4 regions of the Streptacidiphilus sp. PB12-B1b genome follow, and region 2 is predicted to be linked to each of the others. Evidence: riboswitches for the same ligand, from Rfam matches in the RefSeq annotation. Region 2 holds a riboswitch; each other region holds the start of a gene.

Region 1 (7,016 bases), 2.2 Mb from region 2:
CCGAACCGGAGTCGGCCAGGAAGACGTGGCGCAGCGGCTCCGGGGTGATCTCCACCAGCGTGGCGGCCAGCCGGACGGCGGGCTCGTGGGTCAGCCCGCCGAACATCACATGGCTCATCCGGCCGAGCTGGTCGCGCACCGCCTCGTCCAGCACCGGGTGCTGGTAGCCGTGGATCGCCGACCACCACGAGGACATGCCGTCGATCAGCTCGGTGCTGCCCTCGACCGGCCGCGCCAGCCGCAGCCGCACCCCCCGCGCCGACTCCACCGGGTAGGGCGCGAGCGGCGCGGGCATGGCGCCGTACGGGTGCCAGACGTGCGCGCGGTCCAGCTCCAGCAGCTGCTCGGGGGTCATCGGGCGGGCGTCGGGGCCCGCACTCACGCGTTCGGCGGCAGGTCGGTGCCGGCGCCCCGGCGGCGGACGGTCACCGCGGCCTCTCGCTCGGCGGGCAGGGTCGCCTCCTCCGCGCCCTCCACCGTGAAGCCCGCGTCCGCGATCATGTCCAGGTCGGCCTGGCCGGCCTGCCCCTCGCTGGTCAGGTAGTCGCCCAGGAAGATCGAGTTCACCAGGTGCAGCGCCAGCGGCTGCATCGACCGCAGGTGCACCTCGCGGCCGCCCGCCAGCCGGACCTCCACGTCCGGGCAGACGAACCGGACCATCGCCAGGATCCGCAGGCAGCGCTGCGGCGTCAGGTTCCACTCCTTGGCCAGCGGGGTGCCCTCGAACGGGATCAGGAAGTTCACCGGCACCGAGTCCGGGTTCAGCTCCCGCAGCGCGAAGACCACGTCCACGAGGTCGGCGTCGCTCTCGCCCATGCCCGCGATCAGCCCGGAGCAGGCCGACAGACCGGCCTCCTGGGCCTGGTGCACGGTCTCCACCCGGTCGGTGAAGTCATGGGTGGAGCAGATGTCGGCGTAGGTGCCCTCGGAGGTGTTCAGGTTGTGGTTGTACGCGTGCACCCCGGCCTCGCGCAGCCGCTCCGCCTGGCCGTCGGAGAGCAGCCCGAGGCAGGCGCAGATCTCCACGCCCTCGTTCTCGGCCTTGATCGCGTCCACGGTGTCGGCGACCCGCTGCACGTCCCGGTCGGTCGGGCCGCGGCCGCTGGCCACCAGGCACACCCGCTTGGCGCCGCCGGCCACGCCCGCCTTGGCGGCCGCCGCGGCCTCGTCCGGCTTCAGCCAGGTGTACTTGAGGATCTCCGCCTTCGAGCCCAGCCGCTGCGAGCAGTACGAGCAGTCCTCCGGGCACAGCCCGCTCTTGAGGTTCACCAGGTAGTTGAGCTTCACCCGGCGGCCGAACCACTGGCGGCGCACCCGCCCGGCGGCCGCGACCACGTCGAGCAGTTCGTCGTCGGACGACGCCAGGACGGCCAGGGCCTCCTCCCGGGTCGGGAGTTCGCGGCGCAGGCCCTTGGCGGTGAGGGAGTCGAGCAGATCCATGCGGGTGATCCTGCCGTTTCCCGGCCCCGCGCCGCCAGTGCCGAACCTTCCAGAAGATCGCACGGATGCTTTGCCTGGATGTCACAGAAGCACCAAATCGACCAGTCGACCGGGCCGGGACGCCCGCCGCCACCAGGCTGTGCGTCGCATGTGGACGGCCCCACCCCCTGCCCCCGCACAAGATCGCCCTCTAGACTCTGCGGAATGAACACCAGGGGTGAGCACCGCGCCGCCGAACCGGGAGCCCGCAGCCGGAGCCCCCGGACCGCCGCCCTGCTCCTGGTCCTCGCGGTCGGCGCGGCCGGCGCCACCTGGGGCGAGGTCCGCTACGCCGGGGACGTGCGCAGCCACGTCGGCGGCGGGGGCGGGACCGCGGTCCAGGACGGCGTGAGCATGCAGGGCTCGGGCACCGGCGACGCCGTGGACGACGTCGCGGCGCTGCGCCTGAACGACGTCCTGCCGCCGACCGTCGCCGAGGCCGCCACCCCGACCAGCGCCGACGGCTACCTGGCCACCCGCTACCAGGGCGGCAGCAGCGACGACTGCGCCGAGGCGTTCACCATCACCGCCCCGGCCGCCGCCTCCACCGGCTGCACCGGCTTCCTCACCGCCGACTACGTCGAGCAGGACCGCAGCGTCTACACCTCGGTCACCGTCTTCGTCTACCCGGACGCCGCCACCGCCGCCCGCGCGGCCAAGGCGCTGAACACCCCGGCCGCCACCGGCGCGGTCACCTTCCAGCAGCCGGAGGCGGGGCTGCCGGACGCCGCGCTCCCGGCCGCCGACCAGGCCCCGGCGTCCTCCCCGGGCGTCCAGCCCGACGCCGCGTCCGGCTCCGGCGCCCCGACCGCGCCCGCCGCGCCGCAGGTGCAGCAGCGGGTCGAGGCCGTCGGCAGCGCCGTGGACGTCATCGAGTCGGCCGCCGCCGGGGCGCAGCCCGCCGTCGCCGCGGCGCTCTCCACCCCGACCTGGTACCTGGCCTACACCGTGGGCGCCAAGCTCGCCTGGCAGTGAGCCCCGGCGCGGGCCCCGGCTAGGATCGGCCCGTGGAGCCCGACGACACCTACTGCGACACCAGCCCGCCCCAGCCGCCCGTACCCGCCGCGGCGCCGGGCGACGGCCCCTCCGCCGACTGCGTGCTGTGCGGCGAACCGACCGAGTACCCGGCCGACACCGGCGGCGCCCCGCTGTGCCCGCGCTGCGCCTGGCAGCAGGCCCAGCGCGGGGCCTGCTCGGGATGAGCACGGCGGCGGACGGCCGGGCGGGCGGTGCGGGGCCCCGCGCCGCAGCGGACAGCACAGGGAGCAGAACCATGGACGGCACGACGGACGGCGGCGCGGTCGGCACCGGCCGCACCCCGGCGGACCCCTTCGCCTGGCTGGACGACGCCGCCGAGGCCCGCCGCCGGGCCGGCCTGGTGCGCACCCTGCGCCACCGCCCGGCCCGGGAGGACCTGCTCGACCTGGCCGGAAACGACTACCTGGGCCTGGTCCGGCACCCCCGGGTGACCCGCGCCGCCGCCGACGCCGCGCTGCGCTGGGGCGGCGGGTCCACCGGCTCCCGGCTGGTCACCGGCAGCACCGCGCTCCACGCCGAGCTGGAGGCCGAGCTGGCGGCGTTCTGCGGGGCCGAGGCCGCGCTGGTGTTCTCCTCCGGCTACACCGCCAACCTGGCCGCGCTGACCGCGCTCACCGACGCGGACACCGTGCTGGTCTCCGACGCGCTCAACCACGCCTCGCTCATCGACGGCTGCCGGCTCTCCCGGGCCCGCGTCGTCCGCGCCGCCCACCGCGACCCGGACGCCGTCCGCGCCGCCCTGGCCGCCGCCCCGGAGCGCCGGGCCCTGGTCGTCAGCGACTCGGTCTTCTCGGTGGACGGCGACGCCGCCCCGCTCGCCGAGCTGGCCGCGGTCTGCCGTGAGCACGGCGCGGCGCTGCTCACCGACGACGCGCACGGGCTGGGCGTGCTGGGCCCGGGCGGCTCCGGGGCGCAGGCCGCCGCCGGGCTCGCGGGCGCGCCGGACGTGCTCTCCACGGTGACCCTGTCCAAGTCGCTGGGTTCGCAGGGCGGGGCGGTGGTCGGCCCGCGCCGGGTGGTCGAGCACCTGGTGCAGGCCGCCCGCACCTTCATCTTCGACACCGGCCTGGCCCCGGCCGCGGTCGGCGCCGCGCTCGGCGCGCTGCGGCTGCTGCGCGAGGAGCCGCAGCGCGCCGAGCGGGCCGGGCAGGTGGCCCGGGCGCTGGCGGAGCGGCTGGCCGCCGCCGGACTGCCGGTCAGCAGCCCGCAGGCGGCGGTGGTCTCGGTCCGGGTCGACGCCCCCGGCTCGGCGCTGGCCTGGGCGGCGGCCTGCCGGGAGAAGGGGCTGGCGGTCGGCTGCTTCCGGCCGCCGTCGGTGCCCGACCGCTGGTCGCGGCTGCGGCTGACGGCCCGGGCGGACCTCACCGACGCGGAGATCGACTTCGCGGTGGACGTGATCGCCCGCACCGAGCCCGAGGTCTGACGCCGGGCCGGGGCCGACGCCGGGCCTGGGTTCGGGTCCGTCGTCCCGGCCGCCCCTCGACGGGAGCCCCCGCCAGGGAGTTTGATTGGCGCATGAACAAAAGCATCCGCTGGGGCATCCTGGCCACCGGCGCCATAGCCGAGGCGTTCACCCGCGATCTGCAGCTGCTGCCGGACGCCGAGGTGGTGGCCGTCGGCTCGCGCAGCGAGGAGTCCGCCCGGGCCTTCGCCGAGCGCTTCGACATCCCCCGGGTCCACGGCAGCTGGGCCTCGCTGGCGGCGGACGAGGAGGTCGACATCGTCTATGTCGCCACCCCGCACCACGCCCACTACGAGGCCGCCCGGCTGTGCCTGGAGGCCGGGCGGGCGGTGCTGTGCGAGAAGCCGTTCACGCTCAACGCCGCCGACTCCCGGGCCCTGACCGAGCTGGCCGCCGAGCGCGGCCGGTTCCTGATGGAGGCCATGTGGATGCGGTGCAACCCGGCCGTGCTGCGGGTCGCCGAGCTGATCGCGGCCGGGGCGATCGGCACGGTCGGCACCCTGCAGGCGGACTTCGGCCTGGCCGGCCCGTTCGCCCCCTCGCACCGGCTGCGCGATCCGGGGCTCGGCGGCGGGGCGCTGCTGGACCTGGGCATCTACCCGGTCACCCTGGCCCACCTGCTGCTCGGCGTCCCCGACAGCATCCAGGCGTGGGCCAGCCTCACCCCGGAGGGCGTGGACGCCAACACCGCGCTGATCCTGGGCTACGACTCGGGCGCGGTGGCCACGCTCACCTGCGGCATCGTCTCGGGGACGCCGTTCCGGGCGTACGTCTCGGGCTCGCTCGGCCGGATCGAGCTGCCCTCGCCGTTCTTCCGCCCCGGCGACTTCCTGCTGTACCGGGGCCAGGGCGACGACGTGGAGCCGGAGCTGGTGCAGGTGCCCTACAGCGGCAGCGGCTACGTCCACGAGGCCGAGGAGGCCATGCGCTGCCTGCGCGCCGGGCTGCTGGAGAGCCCGCTGGTGCCCTGGAGCAGCACGCTGGAGGTCATGCGGACGCTGGACACCGCCCGGGCACGGACCGGGGTCCGCTACCCGGGCGAGTAGTCCCGGGGCCGGTCGGCCGCGCTCAGCGGATCCGGCCGTACCAGACCTCGCCGGTCCAGATGCGTTCGAGCCGCACCCGGGCGCCCGGGTGCGGCGAGTGCCAGATCGCGTCGTGCCCGGCGTAGATGCCCACGTGGTAGACCTCGCCGCCGGAGTGGAAGAAGACCAGGTCGCCGGGGTGCAGCTGGTCCCTGCCGATGTGCTCGACGCTGGCGTACTGGGCCTGCGCGGTGCGCGGCAGCCGCCTGCCCGCGTGCTGGAACGAGTAGTACGTCAGCCCCGAGCAGTCGAAAGCGTCCGGGCCGGACGCGCCCCAGCGGTAGGGGTCGCCGTGTTTTGATGCGGCGATGATCAGCGCCCTGACCTCGATGGTGGCGGCGTCCGCGGGCCCTGCGCTGAGCAGGGTGCCCCCGGCGACCGCCGCCAGCGTGAGCGCGGCGGTGACGCCCGCCCGCCAGCGGCCCGGTCTACGGCGCGGCTGCGGGGTTCCGGCCGGTCGTCGGTCGTGGTGCCGGTCGGGGTTGTCGCCGGCGGTCTGCGCCGGGTCGCCCTGCGCGCTGTTCTGGTGGTGCCTGCCGGCCTGGATCGGGACTGGGGCATGGGTGTGCACGGACGCAGTCATGCGGGCCCTTCCGGAACCGCCTGCGGAAGTCTCCCTGTCGGGTTTGGGCTCCGAAAGCTGCCCTGCCACCGCGGTGGCTTCACCCCAAGGGACGGTGGGGACCGTCCCGGCCTGCCTGGGTCTCCCGCTCCCGTCTGTCAGGTGTGTGTGCACCTGGCGTCCGACCGGTGACGGGATTCGGCGTCCGGTCGGACCGCCTCGCCACGGCGGCGAGGACTTCTTGGTTCGGGCGACAGTATTGGCACGTTTTTAGGCGTTCTTCATGCCGGGACGCGATTCTGTGATTCTTGTCACGTTGGGTTTCCAGGGGGCCGAAGAAGCACATTTCCGGGTTCCGGCTGGGCGGTACGGGTGAATATCCAGCTGTCCTGAATAATATCCCAACCATTCCAAGAACCTGCTCTGAGCTGCTGTGATGATGCAGATGAGGGGAAGTGGAGCGGAATGGTCCGCAATCTTCCATCACCCGGCGGAGTGATCTGCCGACGAGGGCCGCCGAAGGTTTCCGGATGGCCTCCTTCCGGCTGCACCGATTCGCGGCGCGCGCGCCGAAACGTCACTGCGCCGCTATTGCCCCCAATGGCCGAATGCGCTCCGGCGCACTGTTCCGGTCCGGAAATCGGGGGCGGTCGCCCGAAAACCGACGGCCCTGTCGGACCCGGGTCGTAGAGTCTGGCCATGAGCATCGAGCGAACGCCCCGCCGCGCCGCCCGGGTCCTGGTGCTGGATCCGCACGGCGCCGTTTTCCTGCAACTGCACGACGACGTCGAGGTCGGGCTGCACTGGGTGCTGCCCGGCGGCGGCTTGGACGAGGGGGAGGACGAACGCGCGGGCGCCCTGCGCGAGACGGTCGAGGAGACCGGCTGGACGGACGTCCTGCCCGGGCCCGCGCTGTGGATCTGGGAGCACGACTACACCCGCAAGGGCGTGCCCACCCGCCAGCGCGAAGTGATCTTCCTCGGCGAGGGCCCGCGCCGCGACCCGGTCGGCGACCTCGCCGACTCCTTCGCCGCCGACGGCATCCTGACCTGCCGCTGGTGGACCCCGCAGGAGCTGGCCGACTGCCCGGAGCTGCTCTGGCCGCCGCAGCTGGCCGAGCTCATGGCCGACCTGCGCCGCGACGGCCCCCCGGCCGAGCCGATAGACCTCGGCTACGTCCCCAACGTCCCGCGCCTCCCGCGCTGACGCTGCCGGTGCTCCCCGCTCAGCTCTGCTGCTGCACCCCGGACCGCCGCTGCAGGGTGGCCAGGTAGTCGTTGTAGGCGTTCAGCTCCTTGTCGCCGTCGCGGTCCGCCGTGCGGTCCTTGCGCCGCGACAGCCGCTCCTCCGACTTGGCCCACTGGAAGGTCAGCGCGATCAGCACGATGAA
Region 2 (7,016 bases):
GGTCGCTGTCGATCAGCAGGGTCGTGCGGTTGATGGCGGCGCTCAGCCGGGCGGCGATCGCGCCCATCTCGGAGCCGGAGACGTTGAACGGTCCGGTGTCGCAGCTGAAGACGTCCGCGCTGGACGGCTTGCCGAAGGAGCCGATCCCGGGGAAGTTCAGCACGCCGCCGCTGACCTGGCCGGTGACCTTGCCCCAGGACGCCTGGGTGTCGATGGTCAGCGGGCTGCCGGTGTACTTCTGCCAGACCTGCTCGAGGTATCCGTCGAAGTAGCCGGAGAGCAGCGAGGGGTTGTTGATGATGCCGTTGGTGGGGCTGAGCGCCCGCAGGTTCTTCGAGCCGGAGGTGACCACCAGCTGGTTCCAGCCCTGGCCGTCCGCCGCGGCCTGGGCGTTGAGCGCGGCGCACACGGTGTCCAGGCCGCCCGCGGGCAGGCCGGGCGCGGACTGGGAGCCGTCGGAGCTGGTCAGCTGCAGGCCGATGGGCAGCGAGACGAAGTCGACGAAGCTGATGTTGGCGTACAGCTCGGCGCTGCTGAAGGTGAACTCGCAGAAGTCCCACAGGGTGTGGATGTTCGGGTCGGACGGGTTGGTCACCGACGGCTCGACCAGGGCCGGGCCGGGGTTGAGCAGGAAGGTGATCGGCGCGCCGACGGAGAACCAGATGCGTCCGCCGCCGATGTGCGGGACGGTGATCCGGGTCGGGCCGGATCCGGACGGCCCCAGCGGTATGGCGCAGTTCACCGTCAGCGGGCTGCCGGTGCTGCTCGGCGAGGACGGGTAGTAGGGAGTCCGTCCGTCGGCCTGGAGCAGCATCAGCGCGCTGCCCTGGTCCAGCGCGTTGCCGGTGACGTAGGCGTAGACCGTGTCCGAGCCGGTGGTGTTCTTCAGGTCGATGCTGAGGGTGGTGCCGGTGTTGGCCGACGCCCGCGACACCACGGTGGCGATGACGGCGGGTGCGGCCAGGGCTGCGGCGGATGCGGCGACGAACTTCCTGCGGGAGAGCATGGGCGGTCGTCCTTCGGGTCGTCAGGTGCTGGGTGGGGGTTTCCGGGTGGGGGCGGGGCCGGACGGCAGGGGTGGGCGCGCCGCGCCGTGGCCCGCGTGGGGGGCGGGGAGGGCGCGGGCGCGGTGCGGCGGGCACGGGCACGGCACGGTGCGCGGCCGGGGTTTCCGGAAACGTTTCCGGAAGCCGTGGTAGCGAGTATCTTTGCTGATCATGGAAGCGTCAACCGTCGGCCGGGGGTGAACCGGAACCGGCTGCGCCCGGCCCCGGCCAGCGCGTGATGTGATGGGCGCGGTCCGTAACCGACGAGAAGGGCGGCAGTCATGGCAGGCATCCGGGACCTCGCCCGTGAGTGCGGGGTGTCGGTCGCAACGGTCTCCCGCGCCCTGAACGGCCACCCCGAGGTCAGCGCCGCCACCCGGGCCCAGATCTGGGCCGCCGCCCGCCGCCTCGGCTACCAGCCCAGCCAGTCCGCCCGGGCCCTGGTGCGCGGCCGGTCGGACACCGTCGGCCTGCTCTGGGACACCGGCTACGAGACCGGCGGCCACCGCCACCCCTTCCTGCAGGACCTGATGACCGGCATCAAGCGGGCGCTCGGCGAGAGCGGCCGCCACCTGCTGCTGCTCAACATCGGCGGCCAGGACCGGGACGAGCAGCTCTACGCCGAGACCGCACGGCAGCACCAGCTGGACGGCGTGATCATGATGGGCATGGACCCGGAGCTGCCCGCGGTCCGGGCGCTGACCGGCTCCGGGCTGCCCTGCGTCGCCTTCGACACCCCGCTGACCGGCCCGCGCTCCTCTTACGTCACCTCCGACAACCGCAGCGGCGCGGCCGAGGCCGTCCGCCACCTGTACGCCCTCGGCCACCGCCGGATCGCCACCATCACCGGCCCGCCGCAGATGATGCCCGCCGCCGCCCGGCTCGCCGGTTTCCAGGACGCCGCACAGGAGTTGGGCCTGCGGCTGCCCCCCGGCTACGTGCAGCCCGGCGACTTCTTCCTGGACAGCGGCTACGCGGCCGGTCGGCGGCTGGCCGCCCTGCCGCACCGGCCCACCGGCGTGTTCGCCGCCGGGGACGAGATGGCCATCGGCGCGCTGCACGCCTTCGCCGACCTCGGCATCGACGTGCCCCGGCAGATGGCCGTCGTCGGCTTCGACAACATCGAGGCGGCGAGCCTGGTCCGGCCCGCGCTCACCACCGTCGCCCAGGATCCGCTCCGGCTCGGCAGCGCCGCCGTCCACCTGCTGCTCGACCTGGTGGCGGGCGCGGCCTCGGGCGCGACGCGGCCGGTGCCGCCGCGCACCGTCCCGGCCGGACTGGTCATCCGCGGCTCCTGCGCCCGGCCCCGAAGCTGACCCGGGCGGTTGTCGTACCCGTGTAGTAGCTTGGGCCGCCGAGGACAAGGACGAAACGGACAAGGACGAGGCGTTGGCGCAGCGGTCGCTGCTGGACGAGAACGGGCGGTGACCGGTGCGCATCCTGGTGTACGTGCCCTTCGCGGTCTGCCTGCTGCTGAGCGTGGCCGCGCCCCGGCCGTCCCGGTGGCTGCCACCGCGCGCGGCGGCCTGGGGGTTGGCCTGCGCGGCGCTGGTGGCCGCCGGAGCCTGGTTCTGGTCGTTGGCGCTGCTGGCGCTCACCGGCCTCGGGCAGATCCCGGCCGTGGCCGCGCTCGGCGCCTGGTCGCCCCGGGCGCTGGCGGCCGCCGACCCGGTGGCCCGGCTGACCGCGGTCGGCTGCGGGCTGGCCCTGGCGGCGGCGCTGGGCGCGCTGGCGCTGTCGGCCCGGCGGCACGGGCTGGCGCTGGTGCGCGCCTGCCGGGAGGCCCGGCGGCTGCCGGGCGCGGGAGATCTGGCCGTCGTCGACGACGACCGGCTGGAGGCATACGCCGTGCCCGGGCTGCCCGGCCTGGCCCGGGGGCGGCTGGTGGTCTCCAGCGGCATGCTCCGGGCACTGCCCGGCCCCGAGCGCGAGGCGCTGATGGCGCACGAGCGGGCGCACCTGCGCCACCGGCACCACCTCTTCCTGCTGGCCCTGCACCTGGCCGCGGCGGCCTGCCCGCTGCTGCGCCCGCTGGGCAGGGAGGGCGCGTTCGCCGTCGAGCGCTGGGCCGACGAGAACGCCGCTGCCGCGGTCGGCGACCGGGCGGTGGTCGCCCGCGCCCTGGCCCGCGCCGCCCTGGCGAAGAGGGACCGCGGGGCGGCCGGGGTGCTGGCGGCCACCGGCGGCCCGGTGCCGCGCCGGATCCGGGCGCTGCTCGCCGCCCCGCCGAGGCGGCGGCTGCTGCCGCTGGTCGCCGGGGGCCTGGTGCTGGCGGTCTGCTGCGGCAGCCTGGTGGACGCCACCCAGGACGACGCCGAACTGTTCGCCGGGGCCGCGCCGCACACCGCCGTCGGCAGCGTCCGCCATGCCGTGGACGACGGCCGGCTGCGGCTGCCGCTCCGGTACGACGCCGACGGCGGCACCGGCCGGGCGCAGACCCGTACCGATGCCGCCGTGGTTCCCAACTCCCGCCCCAGCGACCAGCGCTGAGGGACCGGTCAGCCCTCGGTCCACCCGTGGGTCTTGGCGAACTTCAGCATCTCGCCCCGGATCCGCAGAATCTGCTCACCGGTCAGCGACGGCGCCGCACGCAGCAGCAGCTCCGTCATGTCACGGGTGTACTCGGCCACGGACAGCAGGTCGCACATGGGCTCCTCGCCGTCCAGCAGCCGGGGCTCCGCGACCGCGACCGACGGGGCCTCGCCCTGGGCGAGCCGCACCGAGGACGCCTTCAGCCCACGGCCGCCGTCCTCGACCTCGAACTCCACCGCCACCCCGGGGCGAACCGCCGCCTCCGGGATGAGCAGATCGTTCACATGCAGAAACACGTCTTCGCCACCGTGATCGGGAGCGATGAACCCGTACCCGCGGACACCATCGAAACGCACCACACGACCAGCAACCACAGCACCGACCCCCAACAGATCCGGGCCCCTTGCCCGGACGATCCAAGCACCATGATAAGCACTCCCCGCCACCCCCGGGGCCGCAACCCGCCCCACCCGTCACACCACCGACCCCGGCCCCCTGTCCGTGGGCACCGACAGACCGCCCCCGGCGGGGGTCAGCGGCGGATGTCGAGGAAACCGTGTTCGGGGCGGGTGCCGCAGCGGTCGGTGGGGGCGTCGGCGTGGAGGGTGACCGTGAGGACGACGGGGGCGGCGGTGGTGTTGGTGTAGGCCAGGCCCTGGCCGTGCAGCATCTCGATCCAGCCGACCCGGGCCGGGGCGCCGCCCTGCCGCTGGTAGACGGTGAAGACGGTCGGGCCGCCGGTGTCGTCCCCGATCCAGAGGTGGCCGCCGGGCGGGACCGCCAGCGGCGGCGTGCAGCGCAGCTCGCCGGAGTAGGGGACGCCGCAGGCCCAGTCCACATGGCGCAGGACGGTGTCGGCCCGCGCCGGGGCGGTCGGCGCCGGACCGCAGGCCAGGGCGAGGCCGGCGGCGACGGCGGTTCTCAGGGGTGCGCGCATGGACGTGTCCGTTCCACGCCGGGGGCGCGCAGGCCACCCCGTCGGGCGGAGATCACTCGGACAGGGGACGCGCAGCGCCCGTGTGTGAGACAAGGCACATCTCATTGATCGGGGCTCGATGGTCTGCCTACCCTGCTGTCTCCGCCCAGGGCGGAACCCGCCGCCGGGGCGCCTCATCCTGTCCACTCGCCGGTGGGAAACCGAGCTTCGAACGGACAGGAGCGGGGGAACCAGGTCAGTCGCCGTGCCTTCGGCCCCCCGGAGGCACCGGCTAGGGGTGAAGCCGCTCCCCCGCGCGGCAGGGCTGCCTCAGGCCCGAACCCGACAGCTCACCTCGCAGGCGTGTCACCGAGGAACTCCGTCATGCGCCTTCCCCGTACCGCCCCCGCACGCCTCGGCGCGATAGCCGGCGCCGCCGCTCTGGTCGCCGTGCCGCTGATGTCCGGCCCGGCCCAGGCCGCGGCCACCACGCCCAAGGTCACCCAGGACCGGCTCTCCCCCACCGCGATGGCCGCCGGCACCACTGCCAAGGCAACGCTCACCGTCCACTCCGGCTCCTGCTTCACCGCCAGGACGCTCGGCGTCGGCGTCCGCGACTCGGCCGGGGACAACCTGGACTTCCCCGGCTCGGCGTCCGACGTCAGGATCTGCCCGAGCGGCCTGTCCCTCACCACCGGCAGCCGCACCCTGCCGTCCGGGACGTACACCGAGTTCGGCTTCTGGCAGGACTCGGCCGGGGCCTGGCACAACCTGGCCTCGCAGTCGCTGAAGGTCTCCGCCACGACCGGCGCCGGCACCCCCGCGCCCACGTCGACGCCGACCCCGACGTCCACGCCCACGTCCACGCCCACGCCCGCACCGACGTCCAGCGGCTCGCCGGTGCCCGGGCAGTCCCTGGTCTGGTCGGACGAGTTCAGCAACCCGATCAACTGGGGCAGCACCTGGGTCGGCGACACCACCACCGCCTTCCAGTACGGCAACCACAACCCGAACGACAACAAGCTGGACTGGCTGGACGAGAACGCCGTGAACGTCGCGGGCGGCGTCGCCACCTTCACCGCCTCGCCGTCCAGCCACACCCTGGAGAACGGCAAGCAGGCCTGGAACACCGGGCTGCTCACCACCGAGGGCTCCAGCCAGGGCTTCCAGGTGAAGACCGGCGACTACGCCGAGACCCGCGTCCAGCTGCCCTCCGGCACCGGGGCCTGGCCCGCGCTGTGGACCTGGAAGAACGGCAACGGGGAGATCGACACCTTCGAGTACCACCCCGACAACCCCAACCTGCTGGAGCTGACCAACCACGTCAACGCGGCCCACGACTACTACACCAACGCCGCGGCCGTCGCCCCGGGCAAGTGGGTCACCATCGGCACCTACTACGGCGCCAACTCGGTGGACTGGTACGTCAACGGCACCAAGGTCTACTCCGACGGCACCGGTGTCGGCGCCAATTGGTCGGCCTACCTGATCCTCAGCCTGTCGGTGAGCGCCGGCGAGTACCACCCGGCGCCGACCGGCACGGCCCCGATCAGCTTCGCCGCCGACTACGTCCGCGTCTACCGCTGACCGGAGCGACGGCGCAGCGGCGGGCGGGCGCGGACGGTGTGCCGCGCCCGCCCACCCGGGCCGCTGCTGACGGTTTCCGTCCCGTCGTGACAGTCCGGGCCCGTACAATCGGCGGATGAGCGCTCCGGACCTCCCCGACACCGCCCCGGCCACCGAGGACGAGGGCGGTGCGGCCCTGTCCGTGCTGCGCCGGGTCTTCGGCTACGACGCCTTCCGGGGCAGTCAGCAGGAGGTCGTCGAGCATGTGATCGGCGGCGGCGACGCGCTGGTGCTGATGCCCACCGGCGGCGGCAAGTCGCTGTGCTACCAGATCCCGGCGCTGGTGCGCCCCGGCGTCGGGGTGGTCATCTCCCCGCTGATCGCGCTGATGCAGGACCAGGTGGACGCGCTGCGGGCGCTGGGCGTCCGGGCCGGGTTCCTCAACTCCTCGCAGAGCATGGACGAACGGCAGCTGGTGGAGGCCGAGTTCCTGGCCGGCGAGCTGGACCTGCTGTACCTGGCGCCCGAGCGGCTGCGGGTGGAGGCGACCGTCCGGCTGCTCCGGCGCGGCACCATCGCGCTGTTCGCCATCGACGAGGCGCACTGCGTGGCCCAGTGGGGCCACGACTTCCGCCCGGACTACCTGGCCCTGTCCTCGCTGCACGAACAGTGGCCGACGGTGCCCCGGATCGCGCTGACCGCGACCGCCACCGAGGCCACCCACGCCGAGATCACCTCCCGGCTGAACCTGCAGGACGCCCGCCACTTCGTGGCCAGCTTCGACCGGCCCAACATCCAGTACCGGATCGCGCCCAAGGACGAGCCGCGCAAGCAGCTGCTGCACCTGCTGCAGACCGAGCACCCGGGCGAGTCCGGGATCGTCTACTGCCTCTCCCGGGCCTCGGTGGAGAAGACGGCGGCCTGGCTGGTCGAGCGCGGGGTGGACGCGCTGCCCT
Region 3 (7,016 bases), 1.5 Mb from region 2:
CGTACCACCGGCGTCCGTTCACGCTTCTACGACACGGAGTTCTACTCCGCGCGCGTGACCGACGTCTGGGTCTGGGAGGCGGACGACCACCGCGCCTACCGGCTGCTGATCGACGCGCTGCGCGAAACCCCGTTCTGGGACCGCTACTTCGAGGTCGTCGACCTGCTCGTCGGCACCGAGAACGGCTACGCCCGCAGCTACGGCGTGGAGACCGTCGCCACCATCACCACCTGACGCACGGCCTGCGCACGGCCTGCCGCCGCTCCCGGGATGGTGCTCCGGGAGCGGCGGCAGGCCGTTGCCGTGGGTCAGTACCGTGCGAGCGGCGCCCAGCCCTTGACGGCGAAGGCGTCGCCGCTGTGCTCGACCTCCAGGGCGCTGTGTCCGCTGAAGTGGGCGGGCAGGACCAGGGCGTGGGTGTCGGCAGCCCAGCCGAGCAGCCTGCGGCGGGTGGTGCGGGCGGCGGCCGGGTCCTGGCAGAAGCAGCTGCTGTGGTCGGGGTGCACGACCTGCAGCGGCGTGTGCAGGATGTCGCCCGCGAACAGGGCCCGGTCGGCGCCGGAGGCCAGCGTGACGACGCTGGACCCCGGGGTGTGGCCGGGAGCGGCCTCCAGCCGCAGATTGCCGTCGATGGTGTGGCTGTCCTCCCACAGCCGCACCTGGCCTGCGGCGTGGACGGGGGCGATGCTGTCCTCGTAGGCGTTCTCGTTGACGCCGCCGGCGACGTCCGGGTTGCCGGCCGGGTTCCAGAACTCGAAGTCGGCCCGGGGCATCAGGTAGACGGCGTTCGGGAAGGTGGGCACCCACGCGCCGTCGACCAGGCGGGTGTTCCAGCCGATGTGGTCGGCGTGCAGGTGGGTGTTGACCACCACGTCGACGTCCTCGGGCCGCACGCCGGCCCGGGCGAGGTTGGCGAGGTAGCCCGACTCCAGGCCGGTCCAGGACGGGACGCCGGGGCGGCTCTTGCCGTTGCCGACGCCGGTGTCGATCAGGATGGTCCGGCCCTCGCTGCGCAGCAGCCAGGTCTGGAAGGCGGTGTGGACCATGGCGTCGTCGGCGCCCAGGTGGTCGGGCACGAGCGCCTGCCGGTGCTCCTTCCACGCCTGCTCGGGCAGGTCGGGGAAGAACTGGTCGGCGGGCATGATCGGGCCGTGCATCTCCTCGATGCGGGTGACCGTGACGTCGCCGAGCGTGAGCTCGTTCATGGATGGCTCCTTGCGTGGTTACGGGTGAACAGCGGGGCTGCGCGGGTCAGTTGTTCAGGTGGGCGAGGACCAGGTCGGGGTCCGTGCCGGTGAGGTAGGCGGCGCTGAGGACGGAGACGGTGTCGCCGCGCAGCGCGATGGAGGTCGGTCCTTCCAGCCCGTCGGCCGCGGTCAGCACGATGGAGTGGCTGCCGTCGGGCTGGACCAGTGCGACCTGGTTGACGGTGTCGAGGGCGGCGAGGATCTGGTCGCCGCGCCCGGTGAAGGCGAAGTCGTCGATCCCGGTGAGCCCGGTGGCGGTGACCCGGGCCTGGCCGGCGCTGCCGTTCGGCAGGACCGGGATGCGCACGATGGTGCCCCGGTCCAGGTTGGTGACCCAGACCGCGCCGTCGCGGAGCTTCAGGCCGTTGGCGCCGAGGAATCCGGACGGGGCCAGCGCCGGGTCGGTGGACCACGACTGCGCGGCGCCGCCGGAGGTGGGCACGCGCCACACCGTGCCCAGTGCGGAGTCGGCGACGTACAGGCTGCCGGTGCGGGCGTCCAGGGCCAGGCCGTTGGGCAGGCTGTCGGCGGGCAGCGCGGCGATCCGCTCGGGCTGTCCGCCGGGGCGCAGCCGCCACACGCCGGTCAGGTCGGCCGTGCCGGTGGCGTACAGGAAGTACAGCGTCCCGTCGTGGCCGCGGACGATGCCGAGGGTCAGCGGGAAGCCGAGGGCCGGGGTGTGCACGCCGCCGTCGGCCGGAAGCGGCAGGGTCGCCAGGACCCGGATCGTGCCCGTGCGGGAGACCTCGGCGACCTGGCGGGCCTTGGCGAAGGTGACGTAGCTGCCGCCGTGCGGGGCCGGCGCGACGTTCTCCGGCGTCTGGCCGGCGGCCAGGTCGAAGTGCACGGCGACACGGGCGTCGCTCAGCGGCGCCGAGGCCGCGGAGGCGCTGGGGACGGCCAGGGCGGAGGTGGCCAGGACGGCGGCGGCGGACAGGCCGACGGCGGACAGGGCGGCCTTGGAGAGCTTGGTGAACATGGTTCCTTCACTGTTTTCGGGCATGCGGCAGCCACACGGCGGCGCATGGGTGAAAGGTGCGTCCGGCCAGGGCGCAGGCGCCCATGGCGGGTTGGGGCAGCGGCCGACGGTCGGCCGTTCCCGGGGGGAGTGATCGCCCGCCGCCGGCTCAGTGCGGGCGGCGGGCCGTGACGGGGGTCAGCCGGGGCTGACCTGGGCCCCTCGTCCTTCCGGGGCAGATGTGGGGGCAGGGGTGACGGCAGCGGTGGCGGGCCGGTCGATGGCCTGGGAGAGCAGGTCCAGCGCGGCCCGCGAGGGCGAGCCCGCCGCCGCGGTGGCGACCACGACGTTCGGGCCGGGCCCGTGGCTCAGCGTCTGCTGGGTGACGGTCAGCGAGCCGACCAGCGGGTGCCGCATCTCGTAGGCGGCGACCGTGCAGTCCTTGACCCGGTGGTCGGCCCACATCGAGGCGAAGTCGGGGCTCTTGGCGCTCAGTTCGCCCACCAGCGTGTGCAGTGCCGAGTCCTGCGGGTACTGGCCTGCCACCAGGCGCAGATTGCCCACGACCGCCTTGGCCTTGCTGGGCCAGTCCGCGTACAGCTCGCGGGTGTGGGCGTCGAGGAACACCAGCCTGGCCATGTTGGGGCGCCGGGCGGGCGACTCGGCGGCGTCCGGCTCCAGGTGTCCGGCGAACAGCGCGTGCCCCAGCCGGTTCCAGGCCAGGACGTCGCTGCGGCGGCCGATCACCACCGCGGGGACGTCCGCCAGGGCGTCCAGCAGCTGGCGCGCCGCGTCGGTCACCCGCTCCGGAGCGGGCCGCCGCCCCCGGCCGCGCTGACGCTCCGGGCGGGCCAGGTCGTGCAGGTGCAGCCGCTCGGCCTCGTCCAGCCGCAGGGCCCCGGCGATCGCGTCCAACACCTCGGGCGAGGCGTTCAGCGACTGCCCCTGCTCCAGCCGGGTGTAGTAGGACACGCTCACCCCGGCCAGCAGCGCCAACTCCTCGCGCCGGAGGCCGGAGACCCTCCGCCGCTCGCCGTAGGTGGGCATCCCGATGTCCTCGGGACGGAGCTGGGAGCGACGGGCCTGGAGGAACTCGCCGAGTTGCGATGTGCCGTTCATGGAATTCAGTATGTGCGGTCGCGCGGCGCGCAGCCTGCCCCTGCCATGGGTAGGCAGCGCCGGGTGGGGCGGCCCGGCCGGCGGGCGGCTCAGCCGAGGGTGAGCAGCAGCCCGGCGAGCTCGGCCGGCTGGGTGACCATGCAGTCGTGGCCGGTGGCCAGTTCCCGTACCTGCGCCGGGGCGCCGTTGGGCTGGGTCGCGGGAACCGGTCGGCGGGCGGGGCCGTCCGGCGGGCCGGCGACGCAGTGGATGTGCGTGCGCGGGATGGCGTCCGCGGCCGGGTTGCCGAGGTGCACCGGTTGCACCAAGCAGCGCACTGACTGGTCGGTGAGCAGCCCTTGCAGCCAGGCGGCGTCGGTCGGGTCGGTGACCCCGAACAGGCCGTGGGGCGGGGGCAGGGCGGGCAGCGGCGGTATCCGCCAGGGGCTGCCGGACGCGGCGGCCTGGTCGATCAGGGTCTGGGTCAGCGGGATGACGTCGAGCGCGCTCTCGCCGTCCTCGGGGACCATGGCGTCGAGGTAGACCAGGTGCGCGATCCGGTCCGGGATCTGGTGGGCGGCGGACGAGATGACCAGCCCGGCGTAGCTGTGTCCGACGAGGACCACCTCGGTGAGGTCCTGCCCGGTGATCAGCCCGACGACGTCCTGGACGTGCGTGTCGAGCCCGACCTCGGGGCTGAGCAGGTGGGCCCTGTCGCCGTGGCCGGTCAGCGAGGGGGCCAGCACCCGGTGTCCGGCGGAGGTCAGCAGCGGGACGACGCGCTCCCAGCACGCGCCGCTGTGCCAGGCTCCGTGCACCAGGAGGAAGGTCCGACCGGTCGGCATGCTCATGGGGATCTCCCTTGTCGGGGGTGTCTCGGCTGTGCTCCGCCCGTCCGCGGGATGCCTGCGGGAACCTTTCGGCGCATCAGTAATCTTTACCGACAAGCATTGAACTAATCACGGTTGGATCACTAAAGTCGGTCAGCGAACCACCGCGCTGTCGATCACCCGCCGGGTGGCAGCGGTGTTCCCGCCGAGTCCGAGGCGCGGCAGGAGAGCCGACAACTCGGAGCCGGGGAACCACTCGTTCCTCGGGGTGAATCGACGTCAGGCCGGTCACTGCCGGTGAGGCGCCGTAGGGCGATCTTCCAGCCCGAACCCGTCAGCTAACCCGGTAGGCGGGCGAGGAAGAAGGAGCTCGCCTTCGTGGCGTCCCATCGCCGTACCCCAACGCCCCACCGCACCCGGGTCACCGTGCTGACCGCCGTCGCCGCGACCACCGTGGCGATCACCGCCAACGCGCAGTCCGCGCAGGCCGCCCCGCCGCCCAGTACCGCCTCGCTCGCCGCCGAGGTGCAGGCCGACAACGTCGCCGCCGACGCGGCGGTGCAGCGGTACGACACCGCGCAGGAGCAACAGCAGCAGCTCCAGCAGCAGGTGACGGTCCTTCAGAACGAGATCGCCCGGCAGCAGGCCGCGATCAACGCGCAGGAGTCGCTGCTCGGGGCCGCCGCCGCAGCCCAGTACCGGGACGGGGGCACCATCGACCCGACCGTGCAGCTGATGCTCTCGGCCGACCCCTCCAACTACCTGGACCAGGCCTCCACCACCGTTCAACTCAACTCCAGCCAGGCCGAGTTGCTCAGCGGGTTGCAGGGCGCCGAGACCACGCTCGACAGGGAGAAGGCCACGGCCGAGGCCAAGCTCAGGGCGCTGGCCGCGTCCGCCGCCCGGCTGGCCGCCGCCAAGACCCAGGTCCAGCAGAAGCTGAGCGCCGCCCAGGCCCGGCTGAACTCCTTCACCGCCGCCCAGCGGCTCGCCGTCGACCAGGAGCTGAACGGCGCCCCGGCGACCACGACCGCCCACAACGGCAGCGGCGGCCACGGAGCCGGGGACGGGAACGGCGGCGGTGACAGTAGCGGTGGCGGCGCCCCGGTGGACCTGGGCCATGCCTCGGCCGGGGACGCGGTCGAGGCGGCGGCCTTCGCCGCGGCGCAGACCCGGCTCGGCGACCCGTACGTGTGGTCCCACACCGGCCCGACCACCTTCGACTGCTCCGGCCTGATGATGTGGGCCTACGACAAGGCCGGGCTGAACATCGGCCGCACCACCTACGACCAGGTCACCCAGGGCACCCCGGTCGCCAGCGAGTCCGACCTTCAGGTCGGCGACCTGGTGTTCTTCAACGACGACACGCACGTCGGCATGTACGCCGGAAACGGCATGATCCTGCACGCGCCGCACAAGGGCACGGTGGTGCGCTACGAGTCCATCGACACCGTCGGCACCGTCTACGCGATGCGGCACCTGTAGAGCCGACGCTGTTCCCCCGCCAGGCCCTTCGCCCCGCCACCCCGTGGCGGGGCGAAGCGCTGTCCGGGGCCCGGCCGGAGCCTGTCCATCGTTGTAACGCATCATTGAGCCGCTCCGGCGTCCGCGGCGTCAAGTACCGCCGCCGACAGCCGTGTCGAGCCTGCGCGCGCACCCATCCGACCGCGCCGGAAGCCTTGACAGGCCGGGAGAGCGCTGTCATCAATATTCCTGTTACATCGTTGGAATGCCCTCCCCGGGCCGCAGGCGGCCCGCTCCCGGCGGCCGCCTGCGGAACCATCCGCGGGGCACCCACCCACCTCCACAAGGATGTGATCGGCGTATGCACGCCATTCCCCTGCGCAGAGCCGTCCCGGCAACGGCCCTGGCTGCGGCCCTGTGCCTCGGCGCGAGCGCCTGCACCAACGCGGGCAACGCCACCGCCTCCGGCGCCGCCACCACCGGCGGGGCCGACACCGCCGCCGCCCAGCAGACCGTCGCCGCCTCCGCCCCGGCGGGCGCCGGCTCCGGCTGCACGTACCAGACCTACGCGGGCGGGGTGCCGAAGCTCGACATCACCGACGGCAGGACCATCGTCGGGTTCTCCCAGTCCGAGTCCACCAGCAACCCGTTCCGCGCCACCGAGACCGCGAGCATCACCGCACAGGCCAAGTCCCTGGGCGTGAAGCTGATCCAGCGCAACGCCAATGCCGACGTCAACGCGCAGAACTCGCAGATCGAGGACATGATCGCGCAGGGCGCCAAGGTGCTGATCGTGGCCCCGGAGAACTCCGCGGGCCTGGGCCCGGCGCTGGCCGAGGCCAAGGCCAGGAAGATCCCGGTGCTCACCATCGACCGCACCGCCAACGGCACCGCCTGCACCGACTTCGTCGCCTTCATCGGCTCGAACTTCTACGGCCAGGCCCAGACGGCCGCCGACGACCTCGGCGCGGCCACCGGCGGCAAGGGGCAGGTCGCGGTGCTGTCCGGAACCCCCGGCAACAACGTCTCCACCGACCGCACCAACGGCTTCAACGCCGAGATAGCCGCCAAGTACCCCGGGCTGAAGGTCGTCGCCTCGCAGACCGCCAACTTCGACGAGACCGACGGGCAGACGGTGATGGAGCAGCTGCTCCAGTCGCACCCCGGCATCACCGCCGTCTACGCCGAGAACGACGAGATGGCACTGGGCGCGATCCAGGCCATCAAGTCCGCCGGGAAGACCCCCGGCAAGGACATCAAGATCGTGTCCATCGACGGCACCCAGCAGTGCGTGCAGGACGTCGCCGACGGGCAGTTGGTGGCCGACATCGAGACCAACCCGAGATTCGGACCGTTGGCCTTCCAGTCCCTGACCGACTTCTACGGCGGCACCGGCGTCCAGCCGAAGGTGATCATCAA
Region 4 (7,016 bases), 3.8 Mb from region 2:
GTCGACGCAGGAGTCCATCGAGGTCTCGATGTAGATCTCGATGCCGCGCTCTTCGAGCTTCTCCTTGGTCCACAGACCGAGGTCCGGGCCCATCTCGGGGAGGATGCGGTTGGCCGCCTCCACCACGATGAAGCGCATGTCCTCGCGCTTCACGTTGTGGTAGATCTTCGCGGCGTCGCGCGCCATGTCCTCCAGCTCCGCGATGGTCTCGATGCCCGCGAAGCCGCCGCCGATGCAGACGAAGGTGAGCGCCTGCTTGCGCACCTTCTCGTCGGTGGTGGAGTCGGCCTTGTCCAGCTGGGCGATCACGTGGTTGCGGAGGCTGATGGCCTCCTCGACCGACTTGATGCCGATGCCGTGCTCGGCCAGACCGGGGATCGGGAAGGTGCGGGAGACCGAGCCCAGCGCCACGACCAGGTAGTCGAAGGGCAGCTCGTACGAGTCGCCCGCGGCCGGGGCGATGGTCGCCACCTTGCGCACCTGGTCAACGGAGGTGACGTGGCCCGTCAACACCTCCGCGCCCTTCAGGGTGCTGCGCAGGGGTGCGACGAGGTTGCGAGGCGCGACACTGCCGGCCGCCGCCTCGGGAAGGAAGGGCAGATACGTCATGTAGGACCGCGGGTCGACGACCGTGACGGTCGCCTCCCCGTAGCGCATCTTCTTGAGGATGCGCATCGCGGCATACATGCCGACGTATCCACCGCCGACGATGAGAATGCGAGGACGCTCCGTGGTGCTCATATCCGAAAGTATCCAGCACCCCTCGGAGCGCTGATTGTGGGCCTGGTCACATACCTCTGGACACCCCCTGCTACACTACGCGCCCCGCACCCCACCCCCACCGGCCTGCCGCCGGGCCCCGGGCGGCCCGGCAGGAGAAACCGCAGCTCGCCGCCGGTATTGCGATTGTGCGCACAACTGTGCGCCCCTGCCTTGGATCCAGGCCCCCGGACCGGTCAGCACCCTTGAGTCCCACAATTCGGACGTACCGACCGGTTGGGCTACATCGGCACGGGCATTCTCATGTGAAGAAATTCACGAACTTTTCTCAGGAGGCCCGCGCGGCGACGCTCCAGGCGATGCCGTCGAGGATGTCATGCTCACTGACGACCAGCTCACGGGCCCCGGTGCGCTCCATCACGGCCAGCAGCACCAGCGCCCCGGCGCCGATCACGTCCACCCGTCCGGGGTGCATCACCGGGATCGCCGCGCGCTCCTCGGGCGAGGCCGCCAGCAGCATCCGGGTCACCTCCCGGACCCGCTCCAGCGGGATGCGGGAGTGGTGGATCGCGGCCGAGTCGTACGCGGACAGCTCCAGCGCGATGCCGGCCACCGTGGTCACCGTGCCGGCCAGCCCGACCAGGGTGGCCGCGCCGGTCAGCGGCACCGTCCGGGCCGCCAGGTCCAGCGCCCGGGCGATGTCGGCCCGCATGGCGTCGACGTCCCCGCCGTGACGCTCGGTCATCCGGACGCAGCCGATGTCCACCGAGCGGGCAGCCTGCACCCAGTCCGTGCCCAGCACGAACTCGGTGGAGCCGCCGCCCAGGTCGAACACCAGGTAGGGCGGGACCAGGTCGGCCGAGCCCTGGAGCTCCCGGGTGGCCCCGGCGAAGGACAGCTCGGCCTCCTCGTCCCCGGTGATCACCTCCGGCTCCACGCCCAGGATGTCGCGGACCCCGGCGGTGAACTCGTCCCGGTTCTCGGCATCCCGGGAGGCGCTGGTGGCGACGAACCGCAGCCGCTCGGCGCCGTGCCCGGCGATCACCGCGGCGTACTCGCGGCAGGCCGCGAAGGTCCGCTCCAGCGCCTCCGGCGCCAGCCGCCCGGTCCGGTCCACGCCCTGGCCCAGGCGGACGATGGTCATCCGGCGGTCCAGGTCGCGCAGCTCCCCGGTCTCCGGGTCGAGGTCGGCGACCAGCAGCCGGATGGAGTTGGTGCCGCAGTCGACCGCGGCCACGCGCTGGGAGGTCACTGCTGCTCCCCCTCGGCGGTCCCGGCCGCCCCGTCCGCGGCTTCCCCGGCGGTCCCGGCGCAGACGCAGGGGCCCTTGCGCCACCACTCCGGCAGCTTCTCCAGCGCCTCGTCGCCCAGCGGGTTCACCCCGGGCCCGGCCGCCAGCGAGTGCCCCACCAGGACGTGCAGGCACTTCACCCGGTCCGGCATGCCGCCGGCGCTGGGGAAGCCCTCCAGCACCTCGATCGCGTCGCGCCTGGCGATGTAGTCCTCGTGGGCGCGGCGGTAGCCGGCCGCCAGCTCCGGATCCTCGGCGAGGCGGGCGGTCTGCTCCTTCATCAGCCCGTCGGCCTCCAGCGTGCCGATGGCCGAGGCCGCGCGCGGGCAGGTCAGGTAGTACAGCGTCGGGAACGGCGAGCCGTCCTCCAGCCGCGGCGCCGTCTCCACGACGTCCGGCAGGCCGCAGGGGCAGCGGTGGGCGACCGCGCGGAGCCCACGCGGCACCCGGCCGAGCTGGGCCGCGATCGCGGCGACGTCCTGGTCGGACACGCCTGGGCTGGCGGGGGTCTGGGTCATGAGTGCGTTGCCTTCTTCAAGAGCTTCGGAGCTTCGGAGGTTCGGGGACTTCGGGGACTTCGGGGCTTCGGTGGCTTCGGGCCGTCAGTGCTGGGCCGAGTCGGCCCGGTTCAGCGACTCGAACATGTTGTCGTACCAGGGCTGGGTCACCGCGCCCGGCTGGGGGGCGACGCCCGCCGACGGTCCGGCCGCGGCGCCCGGATCCGGGTCGACGGCCGAGAACGGCGTCTCGCCGGGGAAGCCGTAGTGCAGCCGCTCGCGGGCCTGCGCCTCGACGTAGGCCGGGTCCTGCCAGCGGGCCTTCTCCCGGCGCAGGACCTCCACCTGCGCCTGCGCCTGCCGGGCCGCGGCCTGCTGCTGGGCGATCTGCGCGCGCTGGGCGATGAACTGACGGGTCGGGTAGGCCAGCACCGCGACCAGCGAGCAGAACACCAGCGCGAGCACGGCGGCGCGCCCGGTGATCCGCGGCCTGCGGCCGGTCGCCGCCCTGCCGCCGCCTTCCCTGCCGCTCACCCGTTCACCCTCCCGATCGACGCCCGTGCCCCGCCGTCCACCCTAGAGGGTGCGGACGGCGGGGCACGGGAACTGCGGGCTACCGGTCAGGCGGACGGCGTGAAGCGCGGGAAGGCGCCGCGGCCGGCGTACTCGGCGGCGTCGTCGAGGATCTCCTCGATGCGCAGCAGCTGGTTGTACTTGGCGACGCGGTCGGTCCGGGCCGGGGCGCCGGCCTTGATCTGGCCGCAGTTGGTGGCGACGGCGAGGTCGGCGATGGTGACGTCCTCGGTCTCGCCGGAGCGGTGCGACATCATGCAGCGGAAGCCGTTGCGCTGGGCCAGCTCGACCGCGTCCAGGGTCTCGGTCAGCGAACCGATCTGGTTGACCTTGACCAGCAGGGAGTTGGCGATGCCCTCCTTGATGCCGCGGGCCAGGCGGGTCGGGTTGGTGACGAACAGGTCGTCGCCGACCAGCTGCACCTTGTCGCCCAGCTTGCTGGTGATGACCTTCCAGCCGGCCCAGTCGTCCTCGAACAGCGGGTCCTCGATGGAGACCAGCGGGTAGGCCGCGACCAGCTCCTCGTAGTACTCGGTCATCTCGGCGGCCGAGCGGTCCTTGCCCTCGAACTGGTACAGGCCGTCCTTGTAGAACTCGGACGCGGCGACGTCCAGCGCGAGCGCGATGTCGCGGCCGGGGACGAAGCCGGCCTCCTTGATGGCCTCGACGATGAGGTCCAGGGCGGCGCGGTTGGATTCCAGGTTCGGCGCGAAGCCGCCCTCGTCGCCCAGGCCGGTGGACAGGCCGCGCTGCTTCAGCACCGACTTGAGCCGGTGGTACACCTCGGAGCCCCAGCGGAGGGCCTCGGAGAAGGACTCCGCGCCGATCGGAGCGATCATGAACTCCTGGATGTCCACGTTGGAGTCCGCGTGCGAGCCGCCGTTGAGGATGTTCATCATCGGCACCGGCAGGACGTGCGCGTTCGGGCCGCCCAGGTAGCGGAACAGCGGCAGGTCGCTGGCCTCGGCCGCGGCGTGGGCCACGGCGAGCGAGACGCCGAGGATGGCGTTGGCGCCCAGCGAGGACTTGTCCGGGGTGGCGTCGAGGTCGAGCATGGCCTGGTCGATCAGGCGCTGCTCGGTGGCGTCGTAGCCGACCAGCTCCGGGCCGATCTGCTCGATGACCGCGAGCACGGCCTTCTCCACGCCCTTGCCGCCGTAGCGGGAGCTATCGCCGTCGCGCAGCTCCAGGGCTTCGAACGCGCCGGTGGAGGCGCCGGACGGGACGGCCGCACGCCCGGTGCTGCCGTCGTCGAGGCCGACCTCGACCTCGACCGTGGGGTTGCCTCGTGAGTCGAGGATCTCCCGGGCTACGACGACGTCGATGGACGGCACAGATGTCTCCTAGGGATTGCTGGAGGAAAGCCTTCTCCCTGAGCCTAGCCGCACCCGAAGCTCCAGCCATCAGGACCCGGCGGTCGTCTCACCGGACGGATCCCCTACTCACCGGTAGTTCACCTGGCGGCGACCTTCCGGGAGCAGGGGAACCGGGCAACGGCCCTGCGGTCAGCCCACCTGGAGGTGCTGGCCGGGGTAGATCAGGTCCGGGTTGCCGCCGACCGTGGACTTGTTGTCCTGGTACAGCGCCTCCCAGCCACCGCTCAGGTGCGCGGCGGCGGCGATGCCGGAGAGGGTGTCGCCGGCGCGGACGGTGTAGTTGCCGTGGCCGATCGCGTGCACGGCCGGGGCGGCGGCGTGGGTGGTCGCCGGGGCGCTGTGGGTGGTGTGGGTGGTGTGGGTGGTGGTCGGCGCGGCGGCGTGGCTCGGCGCGCTGCTGTGCGCGGCCGGGGCACTGGCGTGGGTGGTCGGGGCGGTCTGCGCGCTGGTCTGCTGCGCGGAGGAGTCGCTGGAGCCGCCGGAGTTGGATCCGGAGCCGGAGCCGGAGCCGCCCGAGGCGGGCGTGGTGCTGACGTCCGCCGGAGCGCCGCCCGCGGTCAGTCCGGCCTGCGGGCCGCAGACCGGCCAGGCGCCCGGGCCCTGCGAGGCGAGCACCTTCTCGGCGACCGCGATCTGCTGGCCCTGGGTGGCCAGGTTGGCGGTCGGGGCGTACTGCTGGCCGCCGTAGGCGTCCCAGGTGGAGGCGGAGAACTGCAGGCCGCCGTAGTAGCCGTTGCCGGTGTCTATCGACCAGTTGCCGCTGCTCTCGCACTGGGCGACCGCGTCCCAGGTGGAGACCGAGGCGGCCGAGGCGGCGGTGGCGCCGATGAGCGGGAGGACGACGCCGGTGCCCGCGATCACGCCGGTGGCCACAAGGCGCTTGCCGGTGCTGGTGCTGGGCTTGCGGTGGCGTCCGTTGCCGGAAAGAAGCATGACAGGATCCCTCTCCGACGCCTGCGAGGTGAGCTGTCGGGTTCGGGCCGTGAGGTAGCCCGGACGCTGGCGCGTCTTCACCCCAAGCCGCAGCGCTGTGAGCTGCGGCGACTTACCTGGTTCCCCCGCTCCTGCCCATGACGAAGTTCGTGGCCGCCGCACGGCTGGACAGGACTCGGCGTCCCGCGAGGCGGTGTCCGCGTGGGCGGACATGTCCGGGCAGGCTAGGCAGATGTCCCCGGAAATCTCAAGCTTCCCAGGAACACCTCACACTCCGCTCACCCTCCGTGCCCCGGCCCTCACCCCCGCAGCCGTCCCGGCCGCGCCGGTGCACCGGATACGGTCGGGGCATGCCGGATCAGCCCTCCCCGCCCGCCGCACCCGCCCTGTTCACCTGGGAGTTCGCCGCCGACCCCTACCCCGCGTACGCCTGGCTGCGCCGGCACGAGCCGGTGCGCTGGACCACGCTGCCGAGCGGGGTGGAGGCATGGCTGGTGACCCGGTACGCCGACGCGCGGACCGCGCTGGCGCACCCGGGGCTCAGCAAGAACCCCGCGCACCACGCCGAGTCCACCGCGGCCCGGGGCAGGACCGGCATCCCCGGTGAGCGCAGCGCCAACCTGATGACGCACCTGCTGAACATCGACCCGCCGGACCACACCCGGCTGCGCCGACTGGTCTCCAAGGCGTTCACCCCGCGCACCGTCGCCTCCTTCGCGCCCCGGGTGCAGGAGCTGACCGACCGCTTCATCGACGGCTTCGCCGGGCGGGGCAGCGCGGACCTGATCCACGAGTTCGCCTTCCCGCTGCCCATCTACACCATCTGCGACCTGCTCGGGGTGCCTGCCCGGGACCAGGACGACTTCCGCGACTGGGCCGGGATGATGATCCGTCACGGCGGCGGCCCGCGCGGCGGCGTGGCCCGGTCGGTCAAGAAGATCCGCGGCTACCTCGCCGAGCTCATCCACCACAAGCGCGAGCACCCCGGCGACGACCTGATCTCCGGCCTGATCAAGGCGTCCGACCACGGCGAGCACCTCACCGAGAACGAGGCCGCCGCCATGTGCTTCGTGCTGCTGTTCGCCGGCTTCGAGACCACCGTCAACCTGATCGGCAACGGCGCGTACGCGCTGCTGCGCCACCCCGAGCAGCGGGCGCTGCTGCAGGAGTCGGTGCGGCGCGGCGAACGCGAGCTGCTGGCCACCGGCGTCGAGGAACTGCTGCGCTGGGACGGCCCGGTGGAGCTGGCCACCTGGCGCTACGCCACCGAGCCGCTGGAGCTGGGCGGCCGGTCCATCGCGGTCGGCGACCCGGTGCTGGTGGTGCTCGCCGCCGCCGACCGCGATCCGGAGCGCTTCGCCGACCCGGACCGGCTCGACCTCACCCGGCGCGACAACCAGCACCTGGGCTACGGCCACGGCATCCACTACTGCATCGGCGCCCCGCTGGCCCGGTTGGAGGGGCAGACGGCGCTGGCCTCGCTGCTGACCAGGCTGCCCGATCTGGCCCTGGCCGCCGACCCGGAGGAGCTGCGCTGGCGCGGCGGCCTGATCATGCGCGGGCTGCGGGAGCTGCCGGTCGCCTTCACCCCGAGCTGACGGCAGGTCGCGGAAGCGGCAGCTCGTG

What was found. A riboswitch is a leader RNA that binds a small molecule or an ion and turns the genes downstream of it on or off. The one in region 2 is predicted to bind cyclic di-AMP.
Region 1: it holds a riboswitch for cyclic di-AMP, as region 2 does, so the genes downstream of both, GXW83_RS11340 (C40 family peptidase) here and GXW83_RS20780 (family 16 glycosylhydrolase) in region 2, are expected to answer to the same signal.
Region 3: it holds a riboswitch for cyclic di-AMP, as region 2 does, so the genes downstream of both, GXW83_RS14495 (C40 family peptidase) here and GXW83_RS20780 (family 16 glycosylhydrolase) in region 2, are expected to answer to the same signal.
Region 4: it holds a riboswitch for cyclic di-AMP, as region 2 does, so the genes downstream of both, GXW83_RS04190 (transglycosylase family protein) here and GXW83_RS20780 (family 16 glycosylhydrolase) in region 2, are expected to answer to the same signal.

The regions. Positions count from the first base shown of each region.
Region 1 is NZ_CP048405.1:2,497,154-2,504,169, forward strand. It holds gene GXW83_RS11310 (adenosylmethionine--8-amino-7-oxononanoate transaminase) at 1-355, opposite strand, end outside; gene bioB (biotin synthase BioB) at 379-1,440, opposite strand; gene GXW83_RS11320 (hypothetical protein) at 1,645-2,454, shown strand; gene GXW83_RS11325 (hypothetical protein) at 2,487-2,681, shown strand; gene GXW83_RS11330 (8-amino-7-oxononanoate synthase) at 2,753-3,940, shown strand; gene GXW83_RS11335 (Gfo/Idh/MocA family protein) at 4,033-5,025, shown strand; gene GXW83_RS11340 (C40 family peptidase) at 5,048-5,452, opposite strand; cyclic di-AMP (ydaO/yuaA leader) riboswitch at 5,650-5,840, opposite strand; gene GXW83_RS11345 (NUDIX domain-containing protein) at 6,326-6,832, shown strand; gene GXW83_RS11350 (cytochrome c oxidase assembly protein) at 6,852-7,016, opposite strand, start outside.
Region 2 is NZ_CP048405.1:4,685,111-4,692,126, forward strand. It holds gene GXW83_RS20755 (beta-1,3-glucanase family protein) at 1-1,006, opposite strand, end outside; gene GXW83_RS20760 (LacI family DNA-binding transcriptional regulator) at 1,328-2,362, shown strand; gene GXW83_RS20765 (M48 family metalloprotease) at 2,478-3,536, shown strand; gene GXW83_RS20770 (cold-shock protein) at 3,545-3,952, opposite strand; gene GXW83_RS20775 (hypothetical protein) at 4,111-4,515, opposite strand; cyclic di-AMP (ydaO/yuaA leader) riboswitch at 4,709-4,873, shown strand; gene GXW83_RS20780 (family 16 glycosylhydrolase) at 4,879-6,081, shown strand; gene recQ (DNA helicase RecQ) at 6,197-7,016, shown strand, end outside.
Region 3 is NZ_CP048405.1:3,191,319-3,198,334, reverse strand. It holds gene GXW83_RS14520 (darcynin family protein) at 1-234, shown strand, start outside; gene GXW83_RS14515 (MBL fold metallo-hydrolase) at 309-1,205, opposite strand; gene GXW83_RS14510 (hypothetical protein) at 1,252-2,226, opposite strand; gene GXW83_RS14505 (helix-turn-helix domain-containing protein) at 2,404-3,324, opposite strand; gene GXW83_RS14500 (alpha/beta fold hydrolase) at 3,414-4,154, opposite strand; cyclic di-AMP (ydaO/yuaA leader) riboswitch at 4,327-4,501, shown strand; gene GXW83_RS14495 (C40 family peptidase) at 4,512-5,618, shown strand; gene GXW83_RS14490 (ABC transporter substrate-binding protein) at 5,959-7,016, shown strand, end outside.
Region 4 is NZ_CP048405.1:900,673-907,688, reverse strand. It holds gene GXW83_RS04215 (NAD(P)/FAD-dependent oxidoreductase) at 1-741, opposite strand, end outside; gene GXW83_RS04210 (Ppx/GppA phosphatase family protein) at 1,049-1,972, opposite strand; gene GXW83_RS04205 (DUF501 domain-containing protein) at 1,969-2,529, opposite strand; gene GXW83_RS04200 (septum formation initiator family protein) at 2,614-3,042, opposite strand; gene eno (phosphopyruvate hydratase) at 3,129-4,415, opposite strand; gene GXW83_RS04190 (transglycosylase family protein) at 4,587-5,390, opposite strand; cyclic di-AMP (ydaO/yuaA leader) riboswitch at 5,394-5,543, opposite strand; gene GXW83_RS04185 (cytochrome P450) at 5,741-6,988, shown strand.